Regions from separate parts of the Staphylococcus capitis subsp. capitis genome, predicted to be linked through region 1. Evidence: riboswitches for the same ligand, from Rfam matches in the RefSeq annotation. Region 1 holds a riboswitch; the other holds the start of a gene.

Region 1 (8,549 bases):
GCATTCAAATCGCTTCTAGTGGACCTGATGAAGATTGGGAACAAATCAAATACGGTTACTTAAAAATGATATCATCAGCTAAAGAATCAATTTATATTCAATCCCCCTACTTTATACCAGATCAAGCATTTTTAGACTCAATTAAAATTGCTGCACTTGGTGGTGTGGCAGTCAATATTATGATTCCAAGTATGCCAGACCATCCATTCGTATACTGGGCTACACTTAAAAATGTCGCATCTTTACTTGAGGCCGGCGTAAAGGTGTATCATTACGAGAATGGCTTCCTACATTCTAAAGTATTGGTCATCGATGATGAACTCGCAAGTGTAGGTACTGCTAATATGGATAATCGTAGTTTCACATTGAATTTTGAAGTAAATGCCTTTATTTATGATGAGAGTGTCGCACGCTCCCTTAAGCAAGCATTTATTAACGATATGAAAGTGTCATCTAGACTTACAGAAGAAAGATACGAGCAACGCAGTACTTGGATTAAATTTAAAGAAGGTATTTCTCAATTATTGTCACCAATTCTATAATAAATTGAAAGGTCTGGGTTGTTCCTAAACCTTTTATTTGTGAAGGAGACTATTATGGAAAATGAATTAAAAATTAAACACGCATGTAACTATATGAAAATGGTTCATAAAGATGATCACACTGGGCACGATATCGCGCATGTAGAACGGGTTCATACATTAGCAAAGTATATCGCTTTAAATGAGGGTTTAGTACATACAACGATTATAGAACTTGCCGCTTTATTACATGACACAGTGGATAGCAAAATAACGAATGAACAACAAGCATATGATAAACTTTCTACTTTTCTAGAAACGATTGACTTAACCCAAGATGATATTCAACATGTTTTGCATATTATACAAAATATGAGTTACCGTGGTGGTAAAAACAATCAAGCCACATTATCGATTGAAGGGCAAATCGTAAGAGATGCTGATCGTTTGGATGCGCTAGGCGCAATCGGAATTGCTCGAACTTTTCAATTCGCTGGATATTTCGGCGAACCAATGTGGACTGAATCTAACGTGCCATTCGAATCACTACATACTGATAATATTGAAGCATTTGATCCTTCAGCAATTAAGCACTTTTACGAAAAATTATTAAAACTTAAAAGTTTGATGCATACCTCAACTGGAAGAAAGCTTGCTGAAGAACGTCATCATTTTATGCTTCAATTCTTAAAACAATTTTTACACGAATGGAATTTCAATAACAACACAAATTTGTAAATTTGACACATGAAAAAGCCAGCAAATCATAATTTAATTTGCTGGCTTTTCTTATTACCTATTTCTTATTCTTTTTAGAAACAACTTGCGTATTTTTGCCTTTTTTATTAGAAGACGGATTATGTTCTTTTTCATATTGTTCGATGAAAGGTTGAACTTCTTTTTTAGCAAGTTTAGAGTAATACAAATTTGCAAAATGCGTTTGTATTACTAAGAATAAGGCACTGACTGACCAATATAAACCAAGTGCAGATGACGCTTGTAATGAAATCCAAATAATCATGATTGGTGAAACAATCATCATCATGTATCCCATTTGGCGTTGCTCTTGAGGCATCGTTTTACTTGAAACATATGCTTGAACAAAGTAAAGAACACCGGCAATAATCGTAATCCAAATATCTGGTTTAGTTAAATTAAACCATAAGAAATGTGGATGATCAGAAAGTCCATTAACAAGTTTATCTTTTAATACGAAATATAATCCCATGATAATTGGCATTTGAATAAGCATTGGTAAACAACCGAGCATGCTCTTCATCGGATTCATATCATATTTTTTATAAACTTCCATCAATTCTTGGTTTGCCGCCATTTTCTCTTCTTGAGTACGAGCACGTTTAACTTTTTCTTGAATACCATCAACTTCTGGCTTAGCTACTTTCATTTTTTCACGCATCATATGACTATTTTTATAGTTTGATAACATGAATGGTAACAAGATTAAACGTATAACAAGAACTAAGATAATAATCGCTAGTCCATAGTCGTTATTAAATACATCATTTCCTAACCATTGTAAGAGATGTTTCATTGGCTGAACGAATGTATTAAAGAAGAATCCGTCCTGCTTTTCAGGTTTAGAGTAGTCACACCCTGCTAGAAAAACCATTATCCCTAAAAACAAAGGTAGTAACGCTTTTTTCTTCATTTTTCCACCTCTATTGTAATATTCACATAGGATTCATTTTATCATACTCATACTATAGTAGAAAACAAAAAGTGGAAAAATATATTGATTAATTAAAGTATTTACGAAAATGCTTAACAGTCTTGTCAATATTCTTACTTCTAGTTATTGCAGAAATTACTGAAACGCCATCAGCACCGGCTTCAGCAATTGGTTCAATATTTGTTTCATTAATACCACCTATTGCTACAATAGGTAATTCTCCAACATAATCTCGCAATTTTGTAATCATATGAGGACCAACAGGAGCGTTAGCATCATCTTTTGACGTAGTGGTATACATAGGCCCTACACCTATGTAATCCACTTGAGATAAATCCGATTGTTGATACTCATCTAAATTACCCACACTCAAACCTATAATTTTATTTCTAAACTGCATAGCAAAATCTTTAACTTCTTTATCATCCTGACCAACATGAACACCATCAGCATCAATATATTTTGCTAACTCTATATCGTCATTGACAATGAATGGTACGTGATATCTCTCGCATTTTCGTTTTAAATTTATTGCTAACTGTTTCTTCTCTTCACCTATTAAAGATGATGGGCCCTTTTCACGAAATTGATACATAGTGATTCCGGCTTTCAAAGCCTCATCAAGTACTTGTTCAATGGTTCTATTTTCTGGTATGTCTTGAGTTCCACAAATAAAATATACTTGTAATTGCTCTGAGCTAAACATATAAGATTAAACCTCTACTTTATGTACATATTTTTCAAATGTTGTCTCATCAATTTGATACATTTGATCGAGCAATTCTGGTAAAAATGATCCAGGGCCATGGACATGGTTTTTATTTTCAGCTAATTCTGCAGCAATATTGTACACACTAACCGCTTCAATTAACTGTTCAATTTCTGGTCGAGTATTTCTAAATAAGAAGCTTGCCACTACTCCACCTAAAAGGCAACCTGCACCGGTAATTTTAGCTAGAAGAGGTGAGCCATTAGCAAGTTTAACAATTTGATTATTTTGTGCGACAACGTCTTCCTTACCTGTAATGACAATTGCTGTTTCGAGATTTTTATGGGCCTTTCTAGCAATTTCAACTGCATCAAGTGAACTATCACTATCTGTTCCTTTCATCGTAGTTTGAGAGTCAACAAGCGTAAGTAGTTCTGATGCGTTTCCCTTTATTACAGAAACTTCAATTTGTTCTAAAAATCTCTTACAAAATTGTTTTCTGTAAGAAGACGCGCCTACTGCCACGGGGTCGAAGACAATTGGCGTACCTTGTTCGTTAGCGATTCTCCCTATTTTCATGATATCTTCTTCATTATCATGAGTTAGTGTACCTATATTAATCACTAATGCACTTGCCACTTTGTAAAATTCTTCTGCTTCTTCAGGTGCTTCACTCATTGCTGGACTTGCTCCTAAACTAAGTAACCCGTTAGCTGTAAAATTTTTAACAACGTCATTGGTATAGCAAACAATAAGTGGATTTTCTGAACGTAATCTTTCTAAATTATTCATCATCTAAACCTACCTTCTTTAAATATGCAAAGTGATTCACTGGACCTCTTCCTTTACCAATTTCAGGCGTATGTTCAATACTCATTGAAATAAACGACTTAGCTTTTTCTACTGCTTGATATATAGAACGACCTTTAGCTAGTTCTGCAGTGATTACTGCTGAAAATGTACAACCAGTTCCGTGTGTATGTTTAGTATCGAAGCGTTTATTTTCAAAAGTATAAAAATCGTCCTTCGTAAATAAGAAATCTTTAGCGTTATTTAAATCAGCAGAATGACCACCTTTAATAACAACGCCTTTACTACCAATCTCATTGATAAAAATATCTCCTGCTTTGCGGATATTGTCTTCACTATCTATTTTTAAACCAGTAATTTCCTCTGCTTCAGGAATATTTGGTGTTACAACATCAGCTAAAGGTAATAAGGTAGTTTGTAAGTGAGATTTAGTATCATCGTCCATGAGTGAATCTCCACTCTTCGCCAACATAACAGGATCAATAACATAAGGAATATCTGAATACTTTTTCAAATAACTTTGTATCAGTTCCATTGTTTCTTTAGTTGCAATCATTCCTGTTTTTATAGCATGTGGTAATTCATCATCAAAAACACTATCAAGTTGCTCTTGTACCCAACTTGTTTCCAAATTATGAATGCTCTGAACACCTAGAGTATTTTGAGCGACAATGCTAGTGATTGCTGCCATACCGTATACGCCACATGAATGGAAAGATTTTAAATCAGCCATTACCCCTGCGCCACCAGTGGGATCTGTTCCAGCTATCGTTAATGCTATTTTAGGCTTGTTCATGGTTTTCTCCTCCAAAATCCCATTTTTCATCGATATAAGCCATATTAAAGAAATGGCGCTCATGTACTGTACTTTGCAAGAAGTTTTCTTTGATTTCTTGCTTTTCTTTATCAGTACATTCTTCCGTTAAACGATCCATCAATTGATCGAAAACATCAACAAGTGGATCCATTTCAGTACTATAAAAATCAAACCACTTTGCGGTAATTGAATCTTTATTTAATTTAGGATCTTTAATCGCACGCTTAGCTATAACTGCATATACGTAAGGACAAGGTGCCATTGCAGCTATAGTGTATGCTGCATTTTCATGAGCATAAGCATTATAATACATATGCTTAATATAGTGATCTCCACTTGGTGGCCAAACTTTTTCTTTAACAATTTCTTCATAAGATTCATTGATATAATCAGCCAGTACTTCATGTGCCTCTACTTCACCATCTAACATGAATTCAATCTGTTCGACTAAGAATTTTACATCTTGCATAGTGTGAACCTTTGGAATAAGTAAGGCATATAAGTTTGTAAATTCTTTTAAATATGATGCATCCGCTCTTAAATATTGACGTACTGCTTGTTTAGGTAAAGTCCCAGCTAATAATTCTTGAATAAAGTTATCATTGTAAATTCTTTCAATAATTGGTTGAGCTTCTTCCCTTAATTCTTGTGAAAATTTCATTAAATAAGCCTCCTTGGATAATAAAAAAACTACTTTCCAACAATGAAAAGTAGCTAAATCTGGGCATAGCGATGCTTATTTGATAAAGACTACTTTCCTACGTTGGTACTAACCAAATCAGGTTATAAGGGTCTGAATCATATCATCTCAGCCTTGTGGCTCCCCTAGTAGTTAATATTTATTTAATTCAATAATTACATTATCAAACGACTCTCACTAAATCAATTAAATGTGCTTCTAAATAAAAAAACCATCTTCTCATATTGAGAAGATGGTTAATAATCATATATTTAAATTATGCAGTTACCCATTGGCTAGCGCCTGCAGTGTTGTATAATTTAACTGCTGCAGCGTCTTGTACGCTTTCTGGAGCGTTAGCTGGAGATTGACCTTTATATTGTTCTGGAGCTACTGAATCCCAAGTTGATTGTAAGAATTGGAATTTACCAGCTGCGCCAGTTGAAGGGTTGATAGCGTGGATGTCGCCACCTGATTCACGTTGAGCAATTTGTTTTAAGTGTGAATTTAAGTTTACTGATGAACCACTTGAAGCTTGGTTTGATGAAGCTTGACTACTTGCAGTGTTGTTAGTTGGTGCACTGTAAGAAGTAGTTGCTTTAGCTTGTGGTTGTTGAGTTTGCTCAGTTTGTGGAGCAGAAGTTTGTTCTGGTTGAGCTTGTTGAGCTTGGCTAGTTTGTTGTTGTGAACTTACTTGGTCAGCTGAAGTTTGGTTGCTTACATCTTGTTGTGGAGTAGCTTGACCATTTTGTGCATAGTTCCAGCTCCAGTGAGTACCATTTGATTCAAAGTGATAATTGAAACCATTGTAATCAAAGTTTACGTTATAAGCACCTTTTTGGATAGGGCTTTCGTTTAATGATTGGTCATTTGATTGAGCTTTTTGAGCTAATTCTGCTTTATCAACGTTTGTTGCTTCACTTGCGTGTGCGTCGTGTCCAGCATTACCTGCTACAACGCCTAATCCTACTGCTAATGATGATGCAATAATTGTCTTTTTCATTATTAAAAATCCTCCTAAAAGTGATTTGTTTTCTTAACTAATTTACAAGTACTACTCTAACATCTGTATAAACAGTGTAGGTTACAGTGAAATAAAAAAAACAAGCTCTTTTTTACACTCGAATTACAATGAATATTAATTATAATTGGAATTAAATTTCTACTCAAAACTGTCATGACAGTTTTGAGATTGTATCGATTCTTAAACAAGTTTGTAATATAATTGAAATCTGTCAGATAATTATAAGTTGATTGAATGATTGATGACTTAAATATTAAAAGCGACCTTACTTTAATATTGGCCGATCAAAGTAGGTCGCTTGAGTATAATTGAAAGAAAAGGATAATTTAATTTTTATTAAAAATAGGATGGAGTTTAGGGAGAGAATTAATTTTTAAATATTAATAATTTCAATGTCGTCTGAATGATAAGTGTCTTCATCGTATTGATTTTGAGAGAGGATTTCATTATGTTTAGTTTTTGGAGACATAAATTTAATTGTTTCTACATATAGTTCGGTTACAAAATGCTTTTGTCCTTCTTTTTCATATTTTCTTGAACGCATTTGTCCTGTTATACCTACTAATGTACCTTGACTAGTATATTTTTCGATATTGGTTGCTGTTTTGCCGAAAGCTTTACACAATAAATAATCACTTGATATTTCATTATTTTCATCTTTGTAATTTCTTTCAGTTGCTACACAAAATGTTGCGACCTTACTATCCTCCTTCTCATAAATTTGAGCATCTTTAGTCAACCTTCCTACTATTACTATTTTGTTTAACATGTGTCACCTCCTTCTTGTAATACATAATAATTGACGGGTTATAATTTGGTCAAAATTACAAATACCCTTAAAATGATAGCTATTTGTAGTATGTTTTTGATATATTTAAAGAAAATAATCATTAATTAAGTTCATAACTGCTTATAATTTAATTTATTGTATATTTAAAAAACAATTGGGATGTGAAATAATGAAAACATTTAAGGCTGTTCGGTTTCAAATTGTAAATGAGAATGGTGGCGTTTCAGAATATGAAATCGAAGATGGCGTTATTATAAATAAAGAAGGTAGTGGAACAGGCTGGTTACTTGAGATTATTATTTCAAATGAGCACTATGAAACATTTAAAACATATATGGATGATAAACAATTATTAGATATTAGAGTAGTCATCACTAGACCTGCAAATGATCCAGCTTTATTTGATGCTACGGTTAAAAATGTCGCTAATTTTAAAAAATCAATGTCTGTTGTTTTGGAATGTCATATTTATACTTTAAGACAAGTCTATGCCGAAAGCTTACTAGAGGAATTGGTAGATGATGGTTTAACTGGTGAAGAGCTTAAGAAGACCTTTAATCGAATGATGCAATCTAAACCTAAACTAAAAGAAGAAAAATTTGAAAGAAATTAAATAAATAAAAAAAGGAGTGTAAAAGGAACTAATTCATCTCAATTAGTTCTTGATACACTCCTTTTATAATAAGGAATAGTTTAAGCATCTTGAATAGCAAATGTTAGTTCACAGCTACAAGCAAGTTGACCATCGACTGTAGCTTTCGCACTACCTTTACCGATTGGACCTTTAATTTTAGTAATTTCTACTTCTAACATTAACGTATCACCAGGTGTCACTTGTTTTTTGAAACGACATTTATCAATACCAGCGAATAAAGCTATTTTACCTTTATTCTCTTCATTGTTTAACATCGCTACGGCTCCAGTTTGAGCTAGTGCTTCAGTTATTAATACACCTGGCATTACTGCGTATTCAGGAAAATGCCCTTGGAAAAATGGTTCATTACCAGAAACTTGCTTTAAACCCACGCAACGTTTTCCTTCTTCATATTCAACAACTCTATCAATTAATAAGAACGGTTGTCTATGAGGGATAATTTGTTTAATTTGATTATAGTCAAAAATTGTTTCCATTACATTAAACCTCCGAAATGTAAACTTTGATGTTTAAAAATGATTTAATCATTAATACGTTTGATATCTGCACCAAGGTCTTTTAATTTTCCATGTAAATTTACATAGCCTCGATCTAAATGTTTAAGTTCAGTAACTTGAGTAGTACCCTCCGCAACTAAACCTGCTAAGATCAATGCTGCTGCAGCTCTTAAATCTGTAGCTTTAACTTGTGCGCCTTGTAATTGACTTTTTCCTTCAATTTTAGCACTTCTACCTTCAACATTAATATTTGCATTCATTCTTCTGAACTCGGCTACATGCATAAATCTATTTTCAAAGACCGTTTCAGTAATAACTTTATGCCCATTTGCTGTAAGTAATAAAGCCATCATTTGT
Region 2 (8,549 bases), 1.0 Mb from region 1:
GAGAACCTAGACTATGTTCAAATGCTTTCTTCACATTCATACCTTTAACTTTAATCTGTGAAATTAAATTACCGAAAGGCAGCACTGTAATAATATCGTTTTGAGTGACTTTTCCTTTAGAGATGGAAGCGCGAATACCACCGCCATTAGTCACTGCGAAATCTGGCTTATGTTTAAAGTTTTTCGCTGCGTAATCCTCCATCGCATCTGTAATTAGATTTCCTAAATTCGTTTCTTGAGTACGAGCTATATTTTTATCGCCTTTAAATTCAACTTTATTATTAGGAATAATCACTTTAGATGTTTCTTTTTTAAATTCATTATTCGCTTTATTTACTTGTTTTTCTATTGAGGGATCAGCTTTTATTTTATTTGTATCTTTGACGTTAATCAGACTCGCTTTTAAATCTGACACTTTATGATGATTAAAAAGAAAACTAATTTTGCCTACATTTTCCAAAGCAGTACCTGTTTGAGCTAAGATACCATGATTATACTTTTTGCCATGTTTTATAACAGAATGTGAGTGACCATCTAAAACTATGATTGGTTTTTTTATTGAGTTATCTTTGGATAATTGTTCAATTAGATAATCTCCACGCCATTCTTTTTTAGTATTTTTATCGATGCCAAGATGAGATAAAACAACATATACATCTGCTTTACCATCCATTTCTTTAATAGCACCTTTCACACTGCTCAATGGATCTTTAAATTCTACATCTTTCACAGCATCAGGAGAGGTTTTAATTTTAGTTTCGGGAGTTGTAACACCTACTAAACCGTATCGCACACCATTACGTTTAATTATAGTTGAAGGTTTGAAAATGCGCTTCCCGTTTTTATAAATATTTGATGAGATCATTGGAAAATGAAGCTGTTTTTGTAATTTTAATAATTGGTTATAGCCAAAATCAAATTCATGATTACCAATTGTCATAGCGTCATAGCCTACTTTATTCATTGCTTTAGCCATTTGTTCACCTTTTGAATGGTTAGAAACTGGCAATCCTTGAAAGGCATCCCCAGAGTCTAAAACTAAATCTGGTTTTTCTTTATTTTTGAGACCTTTTAATTTAGGCATGCCAATAACACGTCCTTTTTCTTCTACGAAGCGACCATGAATATCATTAGTATGTAATATTGTGTGTTCAGTTTTACTTTGATTGTCATTTGAGTGCGTGTGTTGTTCTGAAGCATTAACGAGGTTAAAGTTTAGTATCGTACCAAGGGTTATAAATAAAGTGATAATAGTGATTATGATTTTTTTCATATAGTTCCTCCTTTTGAAAAATTATATACATTGCAATATTAGCATATAAAAAGAATAAATAATTCTTTTATTTAAAATATTTACTTTGAATTTAAATTTAATTAATAAAACGTCATAGTCTAATGACCAAATAGAAATACAACTAACGCGCTCATACAAAAGTCATAAATTAAAAACTACTTATTAAACCCTATAATGTGTTTACTGCATATACAAGAAAGCGCTTTTATTATATAATATTGATGTAAATTAAGAATATGTACATACTAGAAGGACAACGCACTTATGAAATAAACAAGGGGAGATTTTGTAATGAAAAAGATAATGATTACAGGGGCACTTGGCCAAATTGGAACCGAGTTAGTAGTGAAATGTCGAGAAATTTACGGTACAGAAAATGTATTAGCTACAGATATTAGAGAACCTGAAGAAAATTCACCAGTTCAAAATGGTCCATTTGAAATTTTAGATGTTAAAGACAGAGAGCGTATGTATAAGCTTATCGAAGATTTTGGGGCAGACACTTTAATGCATATGGCAGCATTATTATCCGCAACTGCTGAGAAGAATCCATTATTCGCTTGGGATTTAAATATGGGAGGATTAATGAACGCTCTTGAAGCTGCACGTACGTATGAACTACAATTCTTTACACCAAGCTCTATTGGTGCTTTTGGCGCGTCAACGCCTAAAGTAAATACACCACAAGTAACAATCCAACAACCTACTACAATGTACGGTGTTAATAAAGTTGCGGGCGAATTACTGTGTCAGTATTATTATGTTAAGTTTGGCGTAGATACTCGCAGCGTAAGATTCCCAGGACTTATTTCACATGTGAAGGAGCCAGGTGGCGGCACGACTGACTACGCTGTTGAAATTTATTTTAAAGCAGTAAGAGAAGGTCGTTATACAAGCTATATCAATAAGAACACATATATGGATATGATGTATATGGATGATGCCATCGACTCTATTATAAAATTAATGGAAGCAGATGGTGCCAAATTAGAAACGCGTAATGGTTATAATTTAAGTGCAATGAGTATAGAACCTGAAATGGTTAAAAAAGCCATTCAAGAGTACTACCCTAATTTCGAACTAGACTATGATGTTGATCCAGAACGTCAAAATATTGCTTCAACATGGCCTGATAGTATCGATACGAGCTGTTCACGTGGTGAGTGGGGATTTAATCCAAAATATGATTTAGCCTCAATGACTAAGTTGATGCTCGCAGCAATTGAAGAAAAAGAAAAGGTTGCTAAATAGAAAATCTTATATAATTAATAAAGTAGTTTAGCTAAAACTTACTCCTTTTAAAATTAAAACTTTTAAAAGGAGTTTTTTATATTTTAAATCCAATGTATCTATAACATACGTAAATAACTAAACTTGTAAGTTTGATATGGTAATGTTTAACTAATAAAGAGTACATAATTATATTTGTACATTTATTTTGAATACTTAGAAAACTCGTTGAATAGTATAAATGCGATTGATATAATTTAGAGTAACTATTCAATTCGGAGAAATTACTAGGAGGCTATATTCATGTCAGAAAAGGTAAAATTTGAACAACGAGATACATTGAAAGAAAAACCAGACACATCGAAATTAGGATTCGGTCAATATTTTTCAGACTATATGCTAAGTTTGGATTATGATGCAGATAAAGGTTGGCATGATATGAAGATTGTACCTTATGCACCATTTGAAATTTCACCAGCAGCACAAGGTTTACATTATGGTCAAGCGGTATTTGAAGGGCTTAAAGCATATAAACACAACGGTGAAGTGGTATTATTCCGACCAGACCAAAACTTTAAACGTATTAATAATTCTTTAGCGCGTTTAGAAATGCCAGAAGTTGACGAAGAAGCATTATTAGAGGGATTAAAACAACTTATTGATGTTGAACGTGACTGGGTACCAGAGGGTGAAGGGCAATCATTATATATTCGTCCATTCGTATTTGCTACGGAAGGTATTCTAGGTGTACGTGCATCTCAACAATATAAGTTATTAATCATTTTATCGCCTTCAGGTGCGTATTATGGTGGAGACACGTTAAAAACTACTAAAATTTATGTTGAAGACGAATATGTTCGTGCCGTACGTGGAGGAGTAGGATTTGCGAAAGTTGCCGGTAACTATGCTGCTAGTCTACTTGCACAAACTAATGCTAATAAATTAGGTTATGACCAAGTATTATGGCTAGATGGTGTGGAACAAAAATATGTCGAAGAAGTTGGAAGTATGAATATCTTCTTCGTTGAAAATGGAAAAATAGTCACACCTGCATTAAATGGAAGTATCTTACCAGGTATTACTAGAAAATCAATTATTCAATTAGCTGAAGACTTAGGTTACGAAGTTGAAGAAAGAAAAGTTTCAATTGACGAATTATTCGACGCTTACGACAAAGATGAACTTACAGAAGTATTTGGTGCAGGTACTGCAGCGGTTATTTCTCCAGTAGGTACGTTACGCTATGAAGACAGAGAAATTGTTATTAATAATAATGAGCCAGGTGAAATCACTCAAAAATTATATGACACATATACTGGTATTCAAAGCGGTAAATTAGAAGATAAATATGGTTGGAGAGTTGAAGTCCCTAACTATTAATGTGTTATACACTGAAAGAGCTTTCTCATTCGAGAAAGCTCTTTTTTGTGAAATAAAGAAACCATAATCCACTTTTCTATAATTATTGAAGTCTCTATATTACAATAATATGTAAATGAATGTACTACAAAAAATCATTTTCAGGAGAGAAGTAAAAATGGAATGGATATTATTTGATAAAGATGGCACGCTAATAGAATTTGATAAGAGTTGGGAAAAAATCGGTGTGCGCCTTGTTGATAAACTATTAGAGACATTTCCTGTACACGACAAAGAAGTAGCACACCGTCAACTTGGAATTGTTGACGATAAAATTGTTCCTGATTCAATTATGGGTTCAGGATCATTAGGAGATATGATTAAATCTTTTAATAAAGTTACTGGAGAAGATACATCTGATTGGGCAAGAAATACTAGCCAAGAACTTGTTGATACTCGTGTTCCTGAAAATAATTGGATTGAAGGTGTACAAGAGACTATTCAGGAACTTAGAAACGAAGGTTATAAAATTGGTATTGTCACTAGTGATACCAAAAAAGGCGTAGATCAATTTCTAGAAGAAACGCAATCTAAAGAATTATTTGATTTAATTATTTCTACAGAAACTCATGCTGAAGAAAAACCCAATCCAAAAGTGTTGAATCCTTTATTTGATGCTTATGATGTTTCACCAGATCAAGTTGCTATCATTGGTGATACTACAAATGATATGAAAACTGCGGTAAACGCTAAATTAGGTTTAAGTATAGGAGTACTAACTGGTATCGCAAAAAGAGAGGAACTTCATGAAGCGGATGCGGATGTCATTATTGACAGTGCTAAAGATGTAAAACAAATTTTAGATCAATATAAAAAATAGCAAAATTAATTAAAAAGCATGGATATTTGAGTGAGTTCAAGTAACCATGCTTTTATTATATTTGTCTTTAAAAAAAGAGGTTTCACTCTACATTTAAATTTAGATGTAAGTTTTAATCGATATTTTCTATTAAACATCATACATTAATTCATTGTTAACCCACCATCAACAGTTAAATTCTGGCCAGTGATACCACTTGCTTCATCAGAAGCTAGATAAGCAACCATATTTGCTACATCTTGTGGCGTAGTCACTTTTTTGAGCGGTGTCGTTTGAGCGATTAAGTCGAATACCTCAGGCGTCGTTACTGCACTAGCATCAGTAGTTTTTAATAATCCCCCAGAAACCACATTGGCTGTTACACCATATTGACCTAGCTCTGCAGCGATATTACGAGTAAAACCTATTAAGCCAGCTTTAGCAGTCGTGTATTCATGATAGGGGACGACTGGATTTTGATATAGATTTGTTCCAATATTAATAATTCTGTCTGCCTGTTTTTCAATAAATTGAGGTATGACACTTTGTGTAACATTAAATGCAGCTTTTAAAGTGCCATCAAGTTGTTGTTGATAATCTTCACAAGTTAAATCTTTGAAGTTCTTTTGTTGGTTTGGATCAAACTTAAAATTAACTAGTGCATTATTAATAACAATGTCTATATTACCAAAATGTTCCTTTGCAACTTTGACCATTTGGTTAACTTCGGCACGTTCTGTCACATCAGCTTGAATTGCAATTGCTTTTTCATTACTAATATTCTCAATCAATTTTTCAGCTTTTTCTCTGCTATGTTTATAATTCACAACAACGTTATAACCTTTATTAATTAATGTTTGAGCAATTACCGCTCCTAAACCACGGCTACTTCCAGTAATAATTGCAGTTTTTGCCATTTTTAATCCTCCTAAAATTTTTTAAAAAAAGAAGCGCAACTTCCGTAAAAAAGTTGTGCTTCTTAGTCATCACATATTATGACAAATTAATATTAAGAGCGTCATCACACTTTCCTACGCTAGTTTAAACTAGATTCAGGTTCAAAGGGTTTGGATAGATTCCATCTCAGTTAAAAACACCCCTAGTGTAATTCATTAACTTGTAGTATTAACCTATATATAATTAGATCGGTTGTCAAAAAATAGAATATAAGCAAAGTTTCAATTCACTTTAAGGTCTTGTATCAACTTGGCGATGAGTCTGGATGATATGAGCTATTTTATCGATAATTGGGTCTAGTGAATCCAGATTTTCGTGAATATCATACTCATTAATATTGACGCGCACCACTGGACAAGCATCAAAATTATTAATCCAATCATCGTAACGTTTGAATAATTTTTTCCAATATTCAGGGTCTGTATTAATTTCCATATCACGACCACGTTGCTTAATACGATCAATCACTTCATCATAATCACATTCTAAATAAATTAACACATCTGGTTTAGGAAAATAAGGTGTCATTACCATAGCGTTAAATAATTCTGAATACGTGTGAAAATCTTCCGGGCTCATTGTACCTTGTTCTTCATGCATTTTCGCAAAAATATCAACATCTTCATAAATAGAACGGTCCTGTACGAAGCCACCACCATATTCAAACATACGCTTTTGTTCTTTAAAGCGTTCCGCTAAAAAGTAAATTTGTAGATGAAAACTCCAACGCTCAAAATCATGATAGAATTTATCTAAATAAGGATTATGATCAACATTTTCAAAAGAAGTTTTAAAATTTAATTTATCAGCAAGCGCCTGTGTTAATGTTGACTTTCCGACGCCCACAGTACCTGCAATAGTGATAATCGCATTTTGAGGAATACCAAAATTATTCATCTATATTATCTCCAATCATTGGTTTTATTAATTCTAAAATTTCTTTATAGTCGTCACTATTGTTAACAAAATCTTTCTCAGTTGTGTCAATACGTATGACATTCGCGCCCTCATTTTTCAAGGATTCATAATAAGCTTTATAATCTTGTTTCAGCTTTAATAAATAATCATCCTCAATAGTATGTTCAAAATTACGATTACGTTTAGCTATTCTAGCTTTGAGAACATCTAAATCTGCATCTAAAAAGATAATCATATTAGGCATTTCAAGATCTTCAGTCAAAATATCATAAATGCGACTGAATTTATCGAACTCTTTCGAATCTAATGTGTTATTTGCAAATATTTTATTTTTATGTATGTGGTAATCACTTACAACGCCTTGTTCTAACGCCTCGATATCTTGAATTTGTTTATATCTGTTACATAAAAAGAACATTTCTGTTTGAAAGCTCCACTTTTCTATGTCGTCATAAAAGTCTGATAGAAAAGGATTTTCGTCAACAATTTCTTTCTCTTCGTAATAACCAAGCGTTTGACTTAGCATTCGTGCAAGTGAAGATTTACCAACACCTATAGGTCCTTCAATTGCAATAAATGGTTTATTCATATTCACTTCTCCAAATGTTAAAATAGACAATGAGTATTGTACCATAAGTGAGGTATTGCAACACATATGAGAACTGATAAAGATTACATGCGTTTAGCAATCAAAGAAGCTCAGAAAGCACAAGCTCTAGGGGAGGTGCCCATTGGAGCTGTCATTGTTAAAAATGATCAAGTCATTGCACACGCTCATAATTTAAGAGAATCCTTACAACTACCTACTGCACACGCTGAACACATTGCGATTGAACGTGCATCTAAGGTAGTGGGTAGTTGGCGTTTAGAAGAATGTACTCTTTATGTCACCCTTGAACCCTGCGTGATGTGTGCAGGAGCCATCGTGATGAGTCGAATACCACGAGTGGTTTATGGTGCTGTTGATCCTAAGGGAGGATGTACCGGCAGTTTGATGAACTTGTTAGAGAAGCCTCAATTCAACCACAGAGCTATTGTTGAGTCGGGTATTTTGGAAAATGAATGCAGCACACTTTTACGTGATTTCTTCAAAAATATTCGCCAACAAAAGAAGGCACTCAAACAAGCAAAGATACAAAATGACACAAATTTGTTAGAATAATTGTGTATGAAAAGAGTGACAATACATGCTAACCTTTTCAAAAATTAAATTTAAAAACCTAAATTAAAAATAAATACCTACAAACGGGAAGAAACGAGGTCAACGAATGATAGAGCTAATTGCAACAGATATGGATGGAACGCTCCTTAATGCTGCACACGAAATTTCTCAAGAGAACCAAGAAGCGATTAAATTTGCACAAGAACATGGTATCACTGTTGTTATCGCGACAGGGCGTGCATTTTACGAAGCGAATACACCAGTTGCTGAAACAGATTTAAAAGTACCATATATCTGCTTGAACGGAGCCGAAGTTCGCGATGAAACGTTCAATATTATGAGTACATCTCATCTTAATCATTCTTTAGTGAGTAAGATAACGTCTACATTGAAAGAAAAAGACATATATTATCAAGTTTACACAAATAGAGGGATTTATACGGAAAATCCTCAAAGAGACTTAGAAATTTATATTGATATCGCTGAACGTGCTGGTCAAAAAGCAGATGTTGAGAAAATCGAGAACAGTATTCAAAAACGTATAGATAATGGAACTTTAAAAATTGTTGATAATTATGACAAAATTGAAGATATTCCTGGTGAATTAATCATGAAAATTTTAGCGTTCGATTCTGATTTAGAAAAAATTGATCTTGTAGGTCAAGAATTAGCTCAATCACCAAACCTTGCAGTTTCTTCATCTTCAAGAGGTAATTTAGAAATTACACATTCAGATGCGCAAAAAGGCATAGCTTTATCTACTATTGCGA

What was found. A riboswitch is a leader RNA that binds a small molecule or an ion and turns the genes downstream of it on or off. The one in region 1 is predicted to bind thiamine pyrophosphate.
Region 2: linked by a shared signal. The riboswitch ahead of V6C74_RS11055 (3-oxoacyl-ACP reductase) and the one ahead of tenA (thiaminase II) in region 1 are both predicted to bind thiamine pyrophosphate.

The regions. Positions count from the first base shown of each region.
Region 1 covers NZ_CP145263.1:785,127-793,675, reverse strand. The annotation lists gene cls (cardiolipin synthase) at 1-542, shown strand, start outside; gene V6C74_RS03965 (HD domain-containing protein) at 597-1,259, shown strand; gene yidC (membrane protein insertase YidC) at 1,318-2,190, opposite strand; gene thiE (thiamine phosphate synthase) at 2,279-2,917, opposite strand; gene thiM (hydroxyethylthiazole kinase) at 2,924-3,712, opposite strand; gene thiD (bifunctional hydroxymethylpyrimidine kinase/phosphomethylpyrimidine kinase) at 3,705-4,526, opposite strand; gene tenA (thiaminase II) at 4,513-5,208, opposite strand; TPP riboswitch at 5,286-5,384, opposite strand; gene V6C74_RS03935 (transglycosylase family protein) at 5,504-6,229, opposite strand; gene V6C74_RS03930 (single-stranded DNA-binding protein) at 6,624-7,019, opposite strand; gene V6C74_RS03925 (YwpF-like family protein) at 7,210-7,653, shown strand; gene fabZ (3-hydroxyacyl-ACP dehydratase FabZ) at 7,734-8,171, opposite strand; gene murA (UDP-N-acetylglucosamine 1-carboxyvinyltransferase) at 8,216-8,549, opposite strand, start outside.
Region 2 covers NZ_CP145263.1:2,208,397-2,216,945, reverse strand. The annotation lists gene V6C74_RS11075 (5'-nucleotidase C-terminal domain-containing protein) at 1-1,273, opposite strand, end outside; gene V6C74_RS11070 (NAD-dependent epimerase/dehydratase family protein) at 1,586-2,545, shown strand; gene V6C74_RS11065 (branched-chain amino acid aminotransferase) at 2,828-3,904, shown strand; gene V6C74_RS11060 (HAD family hydrolase) at 4,062-4,763, shown strand; gene V6C74_RS11055 (3-oxoacyl-ACP reductase) at 4,907-5,659, opposite strand; TPP riboswitch at 5,754-5,853, opposite strand; gene V6C74_RS11050 (deoxynucleoside kinase) at 5,931-6,596, opposite strand; gene V6C74_RS11045 (deoxynucleoside kinase) at 6,589-7,206, opposite strand; gene tadA (tRNA adenosine(34) deaminase TadA) at 7,273-7,779, shown strand; gene V6C74_RS11035 (Cof-type HAD-IIB family hydrolase) at 7,886-8,549, shown strand, end outside.